Regions from separate parts of the Dactylosporangium sp. NPDC000521 genome, predicted to be linked through region 2. Evidence: riboswitches for the same ligand, from Rfam matches in the RefSeq annotation. Region 2 holds a riboswitch; the other holds the start of a gene.
What was found. A riboswitch is a leader RNA that binds a small molecule or an ion and turns the genes downstream of it on or off. The one in region 2 is predicted to bind S-adenosylmethionine.

Region 1: it holds a riboswitch for S-adenosylmethionine, as region 2 does, so the genes downstream of both, thrC (threonine synthase) here and ACFY3L_RS46750 (aminotransferase class V-fold PLP-dependent enzyme) in region 2, are expected to answer to the same signal.

What each region holds. Positions count from the first base shown of each region.
Region 1 is NZ_JBIAYW010000009.1:521,577-530,081, reverse strand. It holds gene ACFY3L_RS30165 (helix-turn-helix domain-containing protein) at 1-348, shown strand, start outside; gene ACFY3L_RS30160 (GNAT family N-acetyltransferase) at 337-1,362, opposite strand; gene thrC (threonine synthase) at 1,747-3,015, opposite strand; SAM riboswitch class I at 3,026-3,164, opposite strand; gene ACFY3L_RS30150 (glucosyl-3-phosphoglycerate synthase) at 3,274-4,200, shown strand; gene ACFY3L_RS30145 (hypothetical protein) at 4,197-4,673, opposite strand; gene ACFY3L_RS30140 (ABC transporter permease) at 4,710-5,594, opposite strand; gene ACFY3L_RS30135 (alpha/beta fold hydrolase) at 5,591-8,344, opposite strand; gene ACFY3L_RS30130 (AAA family ATPase) at 8,429-8,505, shown strand, end outside.
Region 2 is NZ_JBIAYW010000026.1:26,532-35,036, forward strand. It holds gene ligD (non-homologous end-joining DNA ligase) at 1-254, shown strand, start outside; gene ACFY3L_RS46750 (aminotransferase class V-fold PLP-dependent enzyme) at 303-1,496, opposite strand; SAM riboswitch class IV at 1,509-1,625, opposite strand; gene ACFY3L_RS46755 (PrsW family intramembrane metalloprotease) at 1,943-3,364, shown strand; gene ACFY3L_RS46760 (GroES family chaperonin) at 3,355-3,684, opposite strand; gene ACFY3L_RS46765 (AI-2E family transporter) at 3,831-5,081, shown strand; gene ACFY3L_RS46770 (ATP-dependent DNA helicase) at 7,039-8,505, opposite strand, start outside.

The DNA.
Region 1 (8,505 bases), on a different contig from region 2:
GTCCGGACGCTGGTCGCGACGGGGTTCCTGGTGCCCCAGGAGGAGCGCCGCGGGCCGCGCGGCTCCCGCGAGGTGCCTTACCTGTCCACCCGCAAGTCGTGGCAGCTCAGCGGCAGCGGTAGCAACGAGGCGATGCTGGAGGCGTTCCACCAGGAGCTGGCGCTGCTGCAGGACCAGGCGGGATCGGCCAACTTCGCGCGGCTCGGCCTGCGGCTCACCCCGCAGCAGTGGCAGGAGCTGCAGGACAGGTTCGAGGCGTTGCTGGACGAGTACGCCCACAACGACCAGACCCACGGCCAGGCGTATTCGATCTTTCTCGCCATGTACGAGGACCGCTCACGCGACTGACGTCTGCCAGTTGGCCCACCGGTCGAGCGCGCGGAACCCCATCGCCTCGTTGATCGCGATCATGTGCGAGTTGACCTCGGCGTTGAACGTGTCGACGATCCGGACCGCCGGCTCCTGGGCGCGCATGGTCTGCAGGTTGACCAGCTTGGAGATCATGCCGAGCCGGTGCCCCCGGTGCTCCGGATGCACCAGCGTGATCTGCTGCCACGCGTGCCAGTCGATGGTCCTGCTCATCCGCAGCGCGCTCAACGCGACGAGCCGGCCGGTCGCGTCGTGGATGACGCCGGTCTCGTACGGGCGCGCACCGTAGCGGGCGCGCGTCGCGTACACCCGCCGCAGACGATCGGCGTCGACCTTCTCCGCCTCCAGGTCGAGGTCACCCTTCGGCGCCTCGTCGAGGAAGGAGCTGTCCAGCAGCGCCATGTCCTCGAGCAGCTCCTCGGGCGGCGTGTTGCCCCACTGGACGATGCTGTAGCCGGCCGCCTTCGGCCAGCTCGTGGCGAGCAGCCTGGCCAGCTCGGCATCGTCGGCGGTCGACAGGTCGAGCCGGCGGCGCACGTCGACGAGCTTGTTGTCCAGGCCCACCGCCGCAGCGAACGGCGCCGAGGAGCCGGTCGGCGTGCCGCCGATGTCGGTGATCACGCTGAAGCCGATCACCGAGGTGCGGCCGCGGGCCAGGCCGAAGGCGACCGCGTGCCGGAACAGCGCCCGCCCGACGCCCTGCCGCCGGTGCTCCTTCAGGACCAGCACGTCCAGGAACGATTTGTCGAGATTGTCGAATATCGAGAAATCCGCCTGGACGAGTCCGACCGCGAGACCATCGCGATAGGCCAGGAACGTGTGCCGCTCCGTGCCCGGCATCGGCAGGCGGACCCGCACGTCGTGCTCGGCGCGGCAGCTCGGGGGGAAGTCCGGCAGGTCGGCGAGGATGGCCTCGTTACCGATGGTGAAGGCCGCGTCGATCGCCACCGGGTCATCGGTGTCCAGCTCGACGATGCTGAGGTCGTGGCTCATGCCCGCCAGGGTGGCGCAGAGCCGCATCGACGGACAACAGATATATGGGGACCGCCGGAAATGGTCGAGAGGACGCTCGCCAACACCTCCGGTGCTGTGGTCGCGGGCCTCGGACCAGGGTCCGGACCTCGCGGCGACACGTCCTCCCGCACCGAGCATCCTGGCGCGCGGTCCTGAGGTCGTCAAGTCCCTCGGCGGGTGGCTTCGAGACGTACGGCATGAGGGTGATCACCCTGCGTCGCGAACGACTCGGACGATCGGATGAGTCGGCCCTCGTCCAAGCAGTGAAAGCGCTCTCTCAGCCACACTCCCGTCGACACCGTCCGTCACGGCGTCGACGGGTTGCGCAAAAAAATCAGCCATCAGCTCAAAAAGCGCCGGGCATCAGCCCAGCAGGCCGGCCTCGCGGACGGACTTCAGCGAGGGCTTGACCCGGTGCGTCGGGCCGACCGTGCCGGCGACCGCGTCGAGAGTCTTCAGCCCGTCGCCGGTGTTGAAGACGACCGTCTCCTTCGACGGGTCGAGCTTGCCGGTCTCGACCAGCTTCTTCAGCACCGCGGTGGTCACCCCGCCGGCGGTCTCGGCGAAGACGCCGGTCGTGCGGGCCAGCAGCTCGATGCCGGCGCGGATCTCGTCGTCGTCGACGTACTCCATCCAGCCGCCGGTGCGCCGCACCGACTCCAGCGCGTAGACGCCGGCCGCCGGGTCGCCGATGTTGAGCGACTTGGCGATGCCCGTCGGCTTCACCGGGACGATCTCGTCGGTGCCCTTGTGCAGCGCCACCGCGATCGGGTTGCAGCCCGCGGACTGCGCGCCGAACACCGTCCACTCCGAGTCGGGCACGAGCCCGATCTCCACCAGCTCGCTGAACGCCTTGTCGATCTTCGTCAGCAGCTCGCCGCTGGCCATCGGGATCACGACCTGCGCCGGGATCCGCCATCCGAGCTGCTCCGCGACCTCGTATCCGAGGGTCTTGGACCCCTCGGCGTAGAACGGCCGCACGTTGACGTTGACGAACGCCGTGTCCTCGAACTCGTCGGTCTCGGTCAGCTCCGAGCACAGCCGGTTGACGTCGTCGTAGGACCCCTCGATCGCCACGACGTCACCGCCGTACACGGCGCTCATGACGACCTTGCCGGGCTCCAGGTCCGACGGGATGAACACCGTCGACGGCACCCCGGCCCGCGCGGCGTGCGCGGCGACCGAGTTGGCCAGGTTGCCGGTGGAGGCGCACGAGTAGCGGGTGAACCCCAGCGCCTTCGCCGCCGTCAGCGCCACCGAGACGACCCGGTCCTTGAACGAGTGGGTCGGGTTGGCCGAGTCGTCCTTCACCCACAGCTGCCCGGTGATGCCGAGCTCCTTGGCCAGCAGGTCGGCCTTGACCAGCGGGGTCAGCCCCGGGTCGAGGCTCACGCGACCGGCGGGGTCGGTGCCGACCGGCAGCAGCGGCGCATAGCGCCAGATGTTCTGCGGGCCGGCTTCGATCTGCTCGCGGGTGACCCGGCCAAGGGCCTCGGCGTCATAGCCCACCTCGAGCGGGCCGAAACACTCGTAACAGGCGTGCTGCGCGGCGAGCGGGAACTGGGCGCCGCAGCCGCGGCAGACCAGGTGCCGGGCGGGAGAGTCGGTGAAGACGCCGAGCGTCGAGGTCATAGAGGCCTTCCTCTCATCTTTCCCAGGTGCATGGCCTTGCGCACCGGGACGGATTTGGCACCTACCGCGACTGGCCTCAACGTCGAGACGTGTCGCAGGGGTTGCCGGGGCTTCATCGGGCCGTATCCCTCTGCCCCTCTGGATGAGGTATTCAGTTGTGACGTGCCTGTTCGCGTGTTTCGTCTTCGAGTGTAAGGGCCGACACGGGTGCCGCTGTATGAGTCATCTCACGAGATGGACCTGACTACGGTTTCACTCATGCATCCCGACGCGGCGGCCTGGTTCGCCAAGCGCACCTCGACCTGGCGCGACTGGCCTGTGAGCGAGCTTCAGCGCCGCAAGGGCGACACCCGGATCAGCGTCGTCCTGCCGGCGCTGGACGAGGAGCCCACCGTCGCCGAGATCGTCACCGGCGCGCGCACCCTCATGCCCCTCGTCGACGAGGTCGTCGTGGTCGACTCCGGCTCCGTCGACCGGACCGCCGAGGTCGCCCGCCAGGCCGGCGCCACCGTCCACCACCGCGACGACATCCTCCCCGGGACCGGCTCCCGGCCCGGCAAGGGCGAGGTGCTCTGGAAGGCCCTGGCCGTCACCACCGGCGACATCCTCGTGTACGTCGACGCCGACCTCACCGACTTCCGCCCGCACTTCGTCACCGGCCTCCTCGGCCCGCTGCTGGACGACCCGGCCACCCTGATGGTGAAGGCCTTCTACGACCGCCCCCTCCTGGACGTCTCAGCCGCCGGCGGCGGCCGCGTCACGGAGCTCGCCGCCCGCCCGCTGCTCAACGCCTACTTCCCCGCCCTGGCCGGCGTCGTGCAGCCCCTCGCCGGCGAGTACGCGGCCCGCCGCTCCCTGCTGGAGTCCCTGCCCTTCGCCGCGGGCTACGGCGTCGAGACCGGCCTGCTCATCGACACCTACCGCGCCGCCGGCCTGGACGCGGTCGCGCAGGTCGACCTCGGCCAGCGCACCCACGGTCACCAGGACACCGCTGCCCTAGGCCGCATGGCCGCCACGATCCTGCACACCATCCATGCCAGGGTCACCCCCGGTGCCGCGATCTGGCCGACGCTCACCCAGTTCGTCAGGCATGGCGACACGGTCGCCCCCGCCGACCACCCGGTCGCCCACCCCGACCGCCCGCCGATGACCACGATCCAGGGCTACCGAAGGCCTCCCGCTTAAGGGGTGTCGGTGGCGGGGGTGAAGCCCCACAGCGTCGAGGTGGTGATGGCGGCTCCGGCGAGGGCGGCCACGACGGCGAGCCACTCGGCGGCGAGGAGCCAGACCGGGGTGTCGATGACGGCGGCCGATGGGTCGCCCGTCAGGGTGGCGACCACGACGACCACCGCGACCAGGGACAGCAGGACCAGGGTCAGCACCACCGTCAGGCGCAGGGCCCAGTGGCCGAAGGTGCCGCCGGTGGCGAAGAGCAGGGCGCAGACGGCGATCAGCGTCGCGACCGAGGCCGAGGCCAGGGCGCCGATGAGCGTGAAGATCTGGGCGGTGATGGCCTCGGCGGGGCCGTTCATCGCGTTGGAGGAGGCGACGTAGGTGGTCCAGGCCGCGAGGTGGGACTGGTCGTAGTAGAGGGTGCCGGAGAGCGCCGCGAGGCCGAGGACGAGGAGCCACGCACCGCGGAGCGCCGAGGTTCGCATGGACCGGCACCCTACCGGTCAGTACGCGAGACGCATTCAGCTCACCACGTCTTTTCGCAGAAAGCGCCACCACGCGAGGGAGAAGAAGACGGTGGCGTAGGCGAGGGAGGCGATGCAGCCCTTCACGATGTCGTCGGTCTGCAGCGGGGTGGAGAGCAGGCCGAGCCAGGCGTCGTTGTAGTGGGTGGGCAGGAAGTTGCGGAGGTTTCCGAGGGCTGTGATCTGGTCCAGGATGCTGGAGAGGATCTGCAGCAGCACCGCGCCGCCGACGGCGCCGAGCGGGGCGTCGGTGGAGACGGAGAGCAGGAACGCGAGCGAGGCGACGACCAGGAGCGACACGCACAGGTAGCCGACGATCTCCAGGAGGCGGACGACGCTCGTGCCGGCGGCGATCTCCCCGCCGATGGGGGCGTTGAGCGGAGCCCAGCCATAGCGCAGGGTGCCCGCCAGCATCGCGGTGCCGACCAGGACCAGCACCGCGAGGAGGCAGTAGAGCAGCGCCGCGGTCACCTTGACGCCGAGCAGCCGGGCCCGCGGGACGGGCATCGCCAGCAGGTACCGCAGGCTCCCCCACGACGCCTCGCTCGCCACCGTGTCGCCGCAGAAGAGGGCCACCACGACGACCAGCAGGAAGCCGGACGAGACGAGCAGGGTGAAGAGGGTGAAGTTGGCCCCGCCGCCGGTCGCGAGGTCGGCGAGGCGGGAGAACTCGCCGTTGTTGCCGCCCTCGTCGTCGCCGCCGCTGTCGAGCTGGAAGGCGACCAGGATGATCAGCGGCAGCAGGACCATGAAGCCGAGCGCCAGCTGCGTGCGGCGGCGGGCCGCCTGGCGGCGGATCTCCGTCCACAGCGAGAGGGTCGCGCCCGGCCGGTACCCCGGCGCACCGCCGACCACGTCGACACCTGACGAAGAAGTGCTCATGACCGCTCCCCACTGGCCTTGGTGTCGCCGCCGACCAGCGACAGGAACGCGTCTTCAAGCCGCCGCCGCGGTGTCACCCGGTCGATGCCGACGCCGGCTCGTACCAGCGCCGCGACGACCTCGGAGCGAGGGACGCCGTCGAGGTCGACGACGAGACCGCCGCCGCCGGCCGGGACGACCGTGCGGACGCCGTCGAGCTCGTCGAGGACCTTCGTGGCGGCGTCGACGTCGGACACGTCGAACTGGACGGTCGGCGAGTCGCCGACGATGTCGTCGACCTTGCCGGTGGCGACGACCTCACCCCGGTGCATGACGACGACGTCGGTGCAGGTCTGCTCGACCTCGGCGAGGAGGTGGCTGGAGACCAGGACGGCGCGGCCGCCGGTCGCGTACCGGCGCAGGACCTTGCGCATCTCGGCGATCTGCGGCGGGTCGAGCCCGTCGGTGGGTTCGTCGAGGACGAGCAGCTCGGGGAGGCCGAGCATGGCCTGCGCGATGGCGAGACGCTGGCGCATCCCGTGGCTGTAGGTCTTGACCCGCCGGTTGACGGCGGTGCCGAGACCCGCGATGTCGAACGCCTCGTCGAAGTGGGCGTCGTCGAGCGGCCGGCCGGTCGCCGCCCAGTACAGGCGGAGATTCTGCAGACCCGTGAGGTGTGGCAGGAAGCCGGGCCCCTCCACCAGGGCGCCGACCCGGGACAGCACCGGTGCGCCCGGCAGGAGCTGGTGGCCGAAGACGAGGATCTCGCCCTGGCTGGGCCGGGTCAGCCCCATCAGGACCCGCAGCGACGTGGTCTTGCCGGCGCCGTTGGGGCCGAGGAGGCCGACCACCTGCCCGCGCTGGACGGTGAAGTCGACCTTCGCGACGGCGACGAAGTCACCGTACGTCTTGCGCAGCCCCCGCACGACGAGCGGCGTGTCCACGTGCTCGGGGTCGACGCGGCGCTCGATCCGGCGGGCGCGGGCGCGGGCGACCAGGATCGCGACCACGAGCCCGACCACGATGAGGGCGACGAGCCCGGCGAGGACGTAGCGCCAGATGACGTCGGGGTTGGCGATCGGCGTGCCGGCCACGTCGGGCAGGGTCAGCGCGCCTTCGACGTCGACCTGGTAGACGAGCGGGTCCGGCGGCGACCAGTACGCGCTGTCGGCGGCGGCGACGGTGACCCGGACCCGGCCGCCGGCCTCGAACCGGTGCACGACCGCGGGCAGCGTCACGGTGACCGGCTGGGCGTCGGCGATGTCCTTCGGCAGGCCGGTGAGGCGCACCGGCGCGATGAGCCCGTCCGGGATCGACGGGGCGCCGTTGGCGGGCACGTCATAGAGCTTGACGAAGAGCACGGCCTCGCCGGTCGGCGACGCGGCCCGGATGCGGACCGTGGGCGCGCCCGCCACGTCGAGGGTGGCGGGCAGCGGCGCGGAGGTGTAGTCGGCGTGCTGGCCGGGGATCTCGGCGGACACGCCGCTGCCGAGCAGGCTCGCGATGTTGGCGATGGGCAGCGAGGAGATCGGGGCCGGGTTGCCGTTGGGCGGGTTGGCGATGTTCGTCGGGGCGCCGATCAGGGCGACGCTCTCGGTGGAGGTGCCGCCGGTGCCGGGGTAGGTCGACGTCGACGACGCGGCCGTGACGAGCCCGCGGCCCCGGGCGTTGAGGCCTGACACGCGCGAGTAGGTGAAGCTGGACGGCGGCGCCTCGCCGTTGCCCTTGACGTAGTGGTCGAGCCACTGCGCGGTCAGGAACCGCAGCCGGTCGACCTCGGTCTGCGGCCCGGTGCCGCCGTCGTGCCCGCCGGTGAACCACGCGACCCGCACGGGGGTGCCGGTGGCGGCGATGCCGCGGGCGTTGGCGTCGCTCTCGCTGAGCGGGAACAGGGTGTCGACCTGCCCCTGGATGAGCAGCGTGGGCGCCTTGACCTGGTCGAGCACGGACGCCGGGCTGGACCTGCGCAGCAGCGCGAGGGCGTCCTTGTCGGCTTTCCCGGTGGTGGCGATGTCGAGGTACGCCGCACAGACGTCCTTCGCGAACCGTCCACATTGGGCGTCGCCGGTGGGGGTCCGCTGCGGGGCGGCCTGGCCCGTCAGGGCCGAGCTGTCGGTCAGCGCGTTGCCGGAGCCGAAGAACAGGCCCGCCCACTGCTTCTTGAACACCCCGCCGGCAGGGTCCTTGCCGGTGGCCTCGGGCAGGAAGGCACGCGAGAGGTCGTTCCACGTGATCATGGGGACGATCGCGTCGACCCGCTTGTCCTGGGCGGCGAGCAGGAGGGCGAGGGCTCCACCGTACGAGCCGCCGACCGCCGCCACGCGCGGGTCACCGGAGGCGTCGGTCTGGATGTCGGGCCGGGCCGCGAGCCAGTCCAGCAGCCGCTGGGCGTCCTTGACCTCCCAGTCGGGGCTGTCGAGGTGGATCTCACCGGTGGAGTCGCCGAAGCCCTGGGCGGTCCAGGTGAGCACGGCGTAGCCGAGGTCGGCGAAGTCCTCGGCGTCGGACTTCACGCTCCGCTTGGTGCCGCCGAACCCGTGCGCGAGCAGGATCGCGGGCTTCTTGCCGCTCTTCTTCGGCAGGTACAGCGTCGTGTCGAGGGTGACCTCGCTCGCGTCGTCGGGGCCGGTGCGCACGGTGATGCGCTGCTCCTGGGTGCGGAACGTGGCGGGTGAGGGGACGACCGCCCAGCCGACCAGGCCGGCCAGCAGCAGGGTGACCACCGAGCCGGCGATGACCCTGCGCCGGTTGAGACGCGGTAAGAGACGCATCGGCCAAACGTACGCAACGCATGTTGCGCGATGACGAATTCCTCAGCAGGTTCACAGCAAGCGGGCGAGTTATACGCTCGGTGCGTGGCCGCGACCTTGACGCTCACCGCCAGCCTGCGCCCCGCGGCCCTGGACGCCCGCCGCGGCGTGGTCCGGCTCCA
Region 2 (8,505 bases):
CCGAAGAGCTCGCCCGCCTCCGGCCCGACCTGATCGTGGCCCGGATGGCGAAGCAGCTCCGCCCGGGGAAGGTCTTCATCGACTGGAGCCAGAACAACGCGTTCAAGACGACGGTCGCGCCGTTCTCGCTGCGGGCGGGTGCCCTGCCGACGGTGTCGGCCCCGCTGACCTGGGACGAGGTCGCCGACGGCACGCTGACCATCGCCGACCTCACCCCTTCCGCCGTCCTGGACCGCGCCGCGTCCGGCTCATGATCCCGGGCGGTCCCGAGCCGCACGGATCATGGCCCGGGGCCAGGTGGCTCAGCGGTGCAGGGCGGCCAGGAGGCGATCGATGTGGGCCTCCGTGGTGCCGAGGCCGAAGCTGGCCCGCACCGCCTGCGTCGGCACCGGCGCCGACGGGTCGAGCCTGGCCGCCGCCTCCGACAGCAGCCGCCGGGTCAGCGGATGCGCGCAGAACTGCCCCGTCCGCACCCCGATCCCGTGGTCCCGGCCGAGCGTCGTGGCCAGCTCGCCGGGGTCCTCGCCGAGCACCGCGAACGACACGATGCCGACCCGCTCCGCGTCCGCCTCGAACAGCCGCAGCTCCTCCACGTGCGGCAGCCGCGCCAGGCCCGCCCGCAGCCGCGTCACCAGGGCCCGCTCCGCGGAGAGGTCGGCGGTGGCGAGCGCCCGGCAGGCGGCCGCGATCGCGACGGCGCCGAGCAGGTTGGGCGTGCCGGCCTCGTGCCGCGCCGGCCCGATCGCCCACCGGACGTCCAGGTCGTCGCCGACGTTGGCGCTCGCACCGCCCCCGGCCAGGTACGGCTCGGCGGCGTCCAGCCAGTCCGCCCGCCCGGCCAGCACCCCGGCACCGAACGGCGCGTACAGCTTGTGCCCGGAGAACGCCACGTAGTCGGCGCCCAGCGCGGTCAGGTCGACCGGGGCGTGCGGGGCGAGCTGCGCCGCGTCGACCGCCAGCCGGGCCCCGTAGCGGTGCGCCACCTCGGCGAGCGCCGCCACGGGCCACACCTCGCCGGTCACGTTGCTCGCCGCCGTTACGCTGACCAGGCCGCACCGCTGCTGGCGCAGCGCCCACTCCAGCGACTCCACCGCCTCCTGCGGCGAGCGCGGCGCGTCCAGGTGGAGGCTCCGCTGCCACGGCAGCAGGTTGGCGTGGTGCTCCGCGTCGAACGTGAGCACCGTCGTGCCCTCGGGCACCGCCCTGGCCAGCAGATTCAGGGCGTCGGTGGTGTTGCGGGTGAAGACGACCGTGTCGCCGTCGCGGCAGCCGAGGAAGTCCGCGACGGTCTCTCTGGCCTGCTCGTACTCCCGCGTGCACCGCTCGGAGAGCGCGCCGGCGCCGCGGTGGACGCTGCCGTAGAACGGCAGGAGCTCGGCGACCGCGTCGGCGACCACCCGCAGGCACGGGGCGGTCGCGGCGATGTCGAGGTTGGCGAAGTCGACGCTGCGGCCGTCGCGCAGCTTCACGTCACCGGGGGACAGGATCGTGGACATGGCAGAGCCCTCCGCTCGCGCTTGTCCGGACACACCGCGTGCCGGACCGTGTCATCACCCGGGGCACCCCGCCGCGAACGCGAGGGTTGCCGGCCAGCGAGCCGGGGCTTTGCGCTGGCACTCATGACCTGCCCTCACCGTAGCGCAGATAAGGTTGGCCCATGACCGATCTCCCGCCGGCTGGGACGCCCTCGGATCCGGGCAGCCGTGACGCCACCTGGTCGCCGTTGCCGGGTGATGCACGACCAGCGGCCGCCCCGGCCGCGCCCGGGGAACGGTCACCCTGGGCAGCCCCGCTCCCCGTGCCGCCTCCGTCGAGCGGCGGGCCGGTCGCTCTTCACAAGGCGCCCGACACCCCGAGCAGCGCTTCGGGCAGCGCGTCAGGCGGTGCTTCGGGTGGTGGGGTCGATCCGGCCACCGGCTCGCCCGCGCCGTCGGGGTGGGACGTGGCCGGCGCCGACGTCGTGCCCAACGTGACGGAGGAGGCCGCGCCCGACACCGGCGAGCAGCGCTACCCGACCGCGGCCCTCGCCCTGGCCGCCGCGCCGCCCGCCAAGCGCTCCGACCGCCGCCGCCTCTGGACGCTCATCGGCGTCACGGGCGGCATCGCGGCGTGCGGCGTCGCGATACTGGCGTTCTTCGGCTTCACCGGCGGGTGGACCGCCCTCGTCATCGGCGTCGGCGCGGCCGTCATCCCCGTGCCGCTGCTGGTCTCCTGTTTTCTGTGGCTCGACCGGTACGAGCCCGAGCCCGTCCGCTATCTCGTCTTCGTCTTCGGCTGGGGCGCGTGCGTGGCCACCACGGTCGCGCTCGCGGTCAACACCGCCGGCGGGTTGCTCGCCGACAAGCTCGGCCTGTCGGACGCGATCGTGGCGGTCGTGGTCGCACCGTTCATCGAGGAGAGCATGAAGGCCCTCGGGCCGGTCCTGCTGCTGTGGCGCCGCCCCCGGGCGTTCTCCGGCCTGATCGACGGCATCGTCTACTGCGGGCTGTCCGCGACCGGGTTCGCGATGGTGGAGAACATCCTGTACCTCGGGTACAAGGGCTACGCCGACACCGCCGAGCACGGTGGCGCGGTGAAGGGCGCGGCGGCGCTCGTCGGCATCTTCATCGTGCGCATCCTGATGACCGGGTTCGCGCACCCGCTCTTCACGTCGATGACCGCCATCGGGCTCGGCACCGCGTCGCGCAGCTCGACGAAGGCGGTCAAGTGGCTCGCACCCTTCGCCGGCCTGCTGCTCGCGATGATGCTGCACGGCTCGTGGAACCTCATGTCGGTGATCGCCGCCGCGAAGCCGATCATCCTGCTGTACGGCTACTTCTCCGTCATGATGCCGATCTTCCTCTGCATGGTCGGCTTCGCCCTGTGGCAGCGCGCGGCCGAGGGCAGGCTGACCGAGCGGATGCTCACCGGGTACGCGCGGGCCGGCTGGTTCTCCCCGCCGGAGGTGGCGGCGCTCGGCACGCTCGGCAGGCGGCTGTCCGCCCGCCGATGGGCCAGGCGGGTCGCCGGTGACCCGGGCGCCAAGGCGATGAAGGCATTCCAGTTCGACGCGACGAAGCTCGCCCTGCTCCGCGACGGCATGCACCGCGGCCTGGACAACACACCGGCCCGCCGGATGGAGGCACTCGCCGAGGAGCGCCAGCTGTTGACGGCGCTCGCCGCGTACCGGCAGGTCTTCGTCGGGCGCGATCCGCAGGCACCGCTGGCGGTGTGGGACGGCAGCAGGTACCACATCACCTTCCCGGACGGGATGGTCCGGGTGCTCGCGGCTCCGCCCAACCCGGTCGTGCCCGTCCCGGTCGTCGTGCCGCCGCCTCCGCCCCCGGTGCCGATGTACGCCGGATACCCCTACCCCTACAGATAGAGCCCCGTCGAGTCCGGCTCGACCCGCCGCGCCGCGACGGCGTGCACGTCACGCTCGCGCAGCAGCACGTAGTCGCGGCCCTGCAGCTCCACCTCGGAGCGGTCCTCCGGGTCGAACAGCACCCTGTCGCCGGCCACGATCGACCGCACGTTGGGCCCCACCCCGACGGCCGTGGCCCACGACAGGCGCCGCCCCACCGACGCCGTCGCCGGGATCACGATGCCGGACGCGTGCCGGCGCTCACCCTCGCCCCCTTCGAGCCGGACGAGGACCCGGTCGTGCAGCAACCGGATCGGCAGGCCCCCTTCCACATCGGACACGGCGGGCGGGGTGGTGGCCGGCGGGTAACCTGCGGCTGGCTGGGCTGTCACGGTTGCGACGCTACCGCCTGTCTGCGTGCCATCGCCGCGGGACCCGGACTACGGTGAAGCGTCCGGTCGGTTCGCAGCAGTCACAGGGGGGTTCCGTGGGCCGGTTCGATCAGGTGCGCGCCAACCTCCGGCGGGCGTACGAGCAGCGCCTCGAAAACGCCCGCCTCGAACGCGCGCTGGCGGCTTCCGAAGAGGACCCTGTCGTGCTGGTGCCGCTCCCACCGGCCGAGCCCGACCTGATCCACTCGACGACGATGAGCCGCGACGACGCCGAGATCCCGCGTGGCCTGCGCCTCACCGCCGCCTGGTCGTGGCGGCTGCTCGTCCTCGTGGCGGCCCTCGCCGTCCTGCTCTGGCTCGTCAGCCGGCTCGGCACCGTCCTCATCCCGCTGAGCATCGCCCTGCTGCTGTCCGCCCTGCTCGCGCCGATGATGGGCTTCCTGCGCCGCCGCGTGAAGCTCCCGCCGTCCCTGGCCGCGTTCCTGGTGCTCATCACCGGCCTCGCCGCCGTCGCGGGCGTGCTCACCCTGGTCGTCACCGAGTTCGTCGCCGGCTTCCCCAACCTGGCCGACAAGGCCTCGGCCGGCGTCGACCAGATCCAGACCTGGCTCACCACCGGCCCGCTGCACCTCAACGGCAGCCAGCTCGACGCCACCTTCGACGCCGCCACCAACTGGCTCAAGGACAACCGCGGCAGCCTCACCGACAGCGCCGTCTCCACCGCCACCGCCACCATCGAGTTCTTCGCGCTGCTCCTGCTGGTGCTCTTCGTCACGTTCTTCTTCATGCGCGACGGCCACCGCATCTGGCTCTTCCTCACCGGCGTCCTGCCCACCCCCGCCCGCGACCCCGTCCGCCGCGCCGGCGAGGCCGCCTGGCACACCCTGGTCGCCTACGTCCGCGCGACGGTGCTGGTCGCCTTCATCGACGCCGTCGGCATCGGCCTGCTCCTGGTCATCATCGACGTGGACTTCTGGTTCCCCCTGGCGACAATGGTGTTCCTGGCCGCCTTCGTCCCCATCGTCGGCGCCACCGTCTCAGGCGCCGTCGCCGTCCTCGTCGCCCTGGTCGACGAAGGCCCGATCAGCGCCCTGATCGTCCTCATCGGCGTCATCGCCGTCCAGCAACTCGAAGGCCACGTCCTCCAGCCCCTCATCATGGGCCGCGCCGTCTCCGTCCACCCCTTGGCCGTCATCGTCGCCATCTCCACCGGCGTCGTCCTGGCCGGCATCATCGGCGCCCTGGTCTCCGTCCCGCTGGTCGCCGTCCTCAACACCGGCATCCGCCACCTGGTCCAACACCGCCACGAACCACCCCCCGACTCGGTCATCGTCTCCGCAGACTGACCCCCGCCGCCAACCACCTCTGGCCGTGCAGAACATCTCGGCACCGCCAGGAAACCTGTGCGGGGTTCCGTCCCTCCAACGGGCAGCGATCCGTCGCCCTGACGCAGCTACCCCTCGCCGGCGACTCGGGCGGGTCGAGCGTGCCGTGCGGCTTGCTGCGTCGCCGGACCAGACAGGTGTGTCGATCGGCCCTGCGTCGATGGGCACGACGGTGGATTGAGGGTTTCGCGCGGCGCCGCCGTTGCCGGACCTGGCCGGCGTGCCGATTGGCGCGGTGGTGCTGCCTGACGGGGTGCGGCCGGCTGCGTCGCTGGACCTGCCAGCAGCGTCGATCGGTGCGATGGTGCTGGCTGGTGGCGGGCGCCGTACGGCTGTCTGCGCTGCTGGGCTCGCCTGGTGCCGGCCGGTGCGGTGCTGCTGGCCGACCGGGGACAAGGGTGCCAGGCGGGCCGGCCGTGCTGCTGGACCTGGCCAACACGTCGATCGGTGCAGCGGCACACCTGCAGCGGCACGGACTGCACGTTAGCCGCCTGGGACGCGGGCCGATCCAGGAAATCGGGGCAGGCGGCGACGGGCGCGACCATCGTCGTCGGAAGTCGGCGGTGGACCAGCTCGTGAGCCGGGCAGCACCGGAAGCGGCGAGACCCGAGAGGAGCAGTCGAAGTTGGCGGTCACGGATGGGCGACGGGCCAGGTCATGAGTCGGCAGCTCCCGACGGCGGTGAGTTCCGAGAAGGGTCAGGGGGCCGGAGCGTGCGGTCGGGAGGTGGGCACGCGTTGGCGGCCAGTCGGGCGACAACGAGCGCGGTGAGGGTTCGAGCGGGGCGGGCAGAAGCGGGCGGTCAGGGCGTCGACAGCTCCCGACGGCGGTGAGGTCCGAGAAGGGGCAGGGGACCGGAGCGTGCGGTCGGGGGAGATAGGCAGCGGGCCAGGTCGTGGGTCGGCAACTTCGGACGGCCGTGAGTCCCGAGAAGGGTCAGGGGGCCGGAGCGGGCGGTCAGGAGGTGGGCAGGGGTGGCGGGCCAGCCGGGCAACGACGAGGGCGGTGAGGTGTGCGGTCAGGAGGTGGGCAGGCGGTGGCGGGCAGCCGGGCGACAACGAGAGCGGTGGGGGTCCGAGAGGGACGGGCAGAAGTGGACGGTCAGAGCGTCGACAGGCAGCGGGCAAGGCCGTGAGTTGGCAGCTCCCGACGGTGGTGAGGTCCGAGAAGCGGCAGGGACCGGAGCGGGCGGTCAGGGGAGGTGGGCAGGCGGTGGCGGGCCAGCCGGGCAACGACGAGGCGGCGAGGTGTGCGGTCAGGAGGTGGGCAGGCGGCGGGCCAGGCCGTGGGTCGGCAACTTCCGACGGTAGTGAGGTCCGAGAAGGGGCAGGGGTCGGAGCGGGCGGTCGGGGGGTGGGCAGGCGGTGGCGGGCAGCCGGGCGACAACGAGAGCGGTGGGGGTCCGAGAGGGGCGGGCAGAAGTGGACGGTCAGAGCGTCGACAGGCAGCGGGCAAGGCCGTGAGTCGGCAGCTCCCGATGGCGGTGAGGTCCGAGAAGCGGCAGGGACCGGAGCGGGCGGTCAGGAGGTGGGCAGGCGGCGGGCCAGGTCGTGGTCGGCAACTTCCGACGGTGGTGAGGTCCGAGAAGGGGCGGCACCTGAAGTCGGCGGTCAGGAGGTGGACAGGCGGCGGGCCGAGGTTGTGAGCCGGGCGGCAACGCAGGCGGTGACGTCAGAGAACGCAGGCGGTGAGGCCCGAGAGGGGGCGGGGCCGAAGTAGGTGGAAGGCGGCGGGCCAGCCGGGCGTCGACGAGAGCGGCGCGGTCCGAGAAGGGCCGGAGCGGGCGGTCAGGTGCCGGGCGAGCCGGGCGTCGACGAGAGCGGCGAGGTCCGAGAAGGGCCGGAGCGGGCGGTCAGGCGTCGAGCCAGCCGGGCGACGACGAGGGCGGTGCGGTCCGAGAGGGCAGCGAGATGCGCGGTCAGGAGGTGGACAAGCGGCGGAGGGCGGCGCGGACGACGTCGGGCTTGGTGGTGTACCAGAACGGGGGGAGAGAGGCGCGGAGGTAAGGGCCGTAGCTGCGGGCCGTCTCCAAACGGGAGTCGAGGACGGCCACGACGCCCTTGTCGGTGCGGGCTCGGATCAGGCGGCCGACCCCCTGCGCCAGGCGGACCGCGGCGATCGGGACGCTGACGGCGGCGAAGCCCGAGCCGCCCGCGGAGTCGACGGCGGCGGAGCGGGCGGCGGCGAGGGGCTCGTCGGGGCGGGGGAAGGGGAGGCGGTCGATGATGACCAGCTGGCAGGCGTCGCCCGGCACGTCGACGCCCTGCCAGAGGGACATGACGCCGAGCAGGCAGCTGTTGCGGTCGGTGCGGAACTTGCGGACGAGGATCGGCAGCGCCTCCTCGCCCTGCAGGAGGATCGTGATGCCGGGGACGCGGGCGCGGAGCACCTCGGCGGCGCGCTCGGCGGCCTTGCGGGAGGAGAAGAGGCCGAGGGTGCGGCCGCCCAGGGACTGGACGAGCTCGACCATCTCGTTGGCCGCGGGCTCGGACAGGCCGGAGGTCTGCGGGCGCTGCAGGTGGGCGGCGACATAGAGGATGCCCTGCTTGGCATAGTCGAACGGGGAGCCGACGTCGAGCGAGCTCCACGCCAGGTCGGCCTCGTCGCGGGCGGCGGAGGCGCGCATGACCGCGTCGCGAGCGGCGGCCCCCGGCGATGAAGGCTGCGCCGGGACCGGCGCCGGGGCCGTGACAGGCAGGCCGAGCGAGCGGGCCACGGTGTCGAACTGCCCGCCGAGGGCCAGGGTGGCCGAGGTCGCGACGACCGTGCGCTCGTGGAACAGGTGCGTGTTGAGCGTGCCGGCGACCGAGAGGGGGGCGATGACCACCGCGCGGCGGCCGCGGTCGTCGCGCTCGATCCAGGTGACGTCGTGCTCGGAGTCGGAGAGGATCCGCTGGGCGATCTTGGTGAGGTCGGCGACCATGGTCTTGGCCTGCTGCTTGCGGACGGGGTCGGCGTCGTCGGCCTTGACCTCGCCGATCGCGTCGACCGCCTTGCGGCCGCCGCCGTCGAGGAGCGTGAGCGCCTCGCCGAGGGTGGTGGGCAGGCCGTCGGTGATGCGGCCGGCGGGGGCGTCGGCGAGCGCGACGGTGAGCGTGTCGCCGGCCTCCATGAGCCGGTCGGCGACGTCGTCGTCGACATAGGGCCGGCAGCGGCGGGCGGCGCGCTCCAGCAGCTCGGGGGTGAGCTCGGCCTGTGAGGCGGAGCTGACCCGGTCGGCGAGCTCGTGCGCCTCGTCGACGACGAGGAGCTTGTGCGGCGGGATGATCATGCGGCCGCTGAGCATGTCGACGGCGAGGAGGCTGTGGTTGGTGACGACGATGTCGGCCTCGCGGGCGCGGGCGCGGGAGGCCTCGGCGAAGCACTCCGACCCATAGGGGCAGCG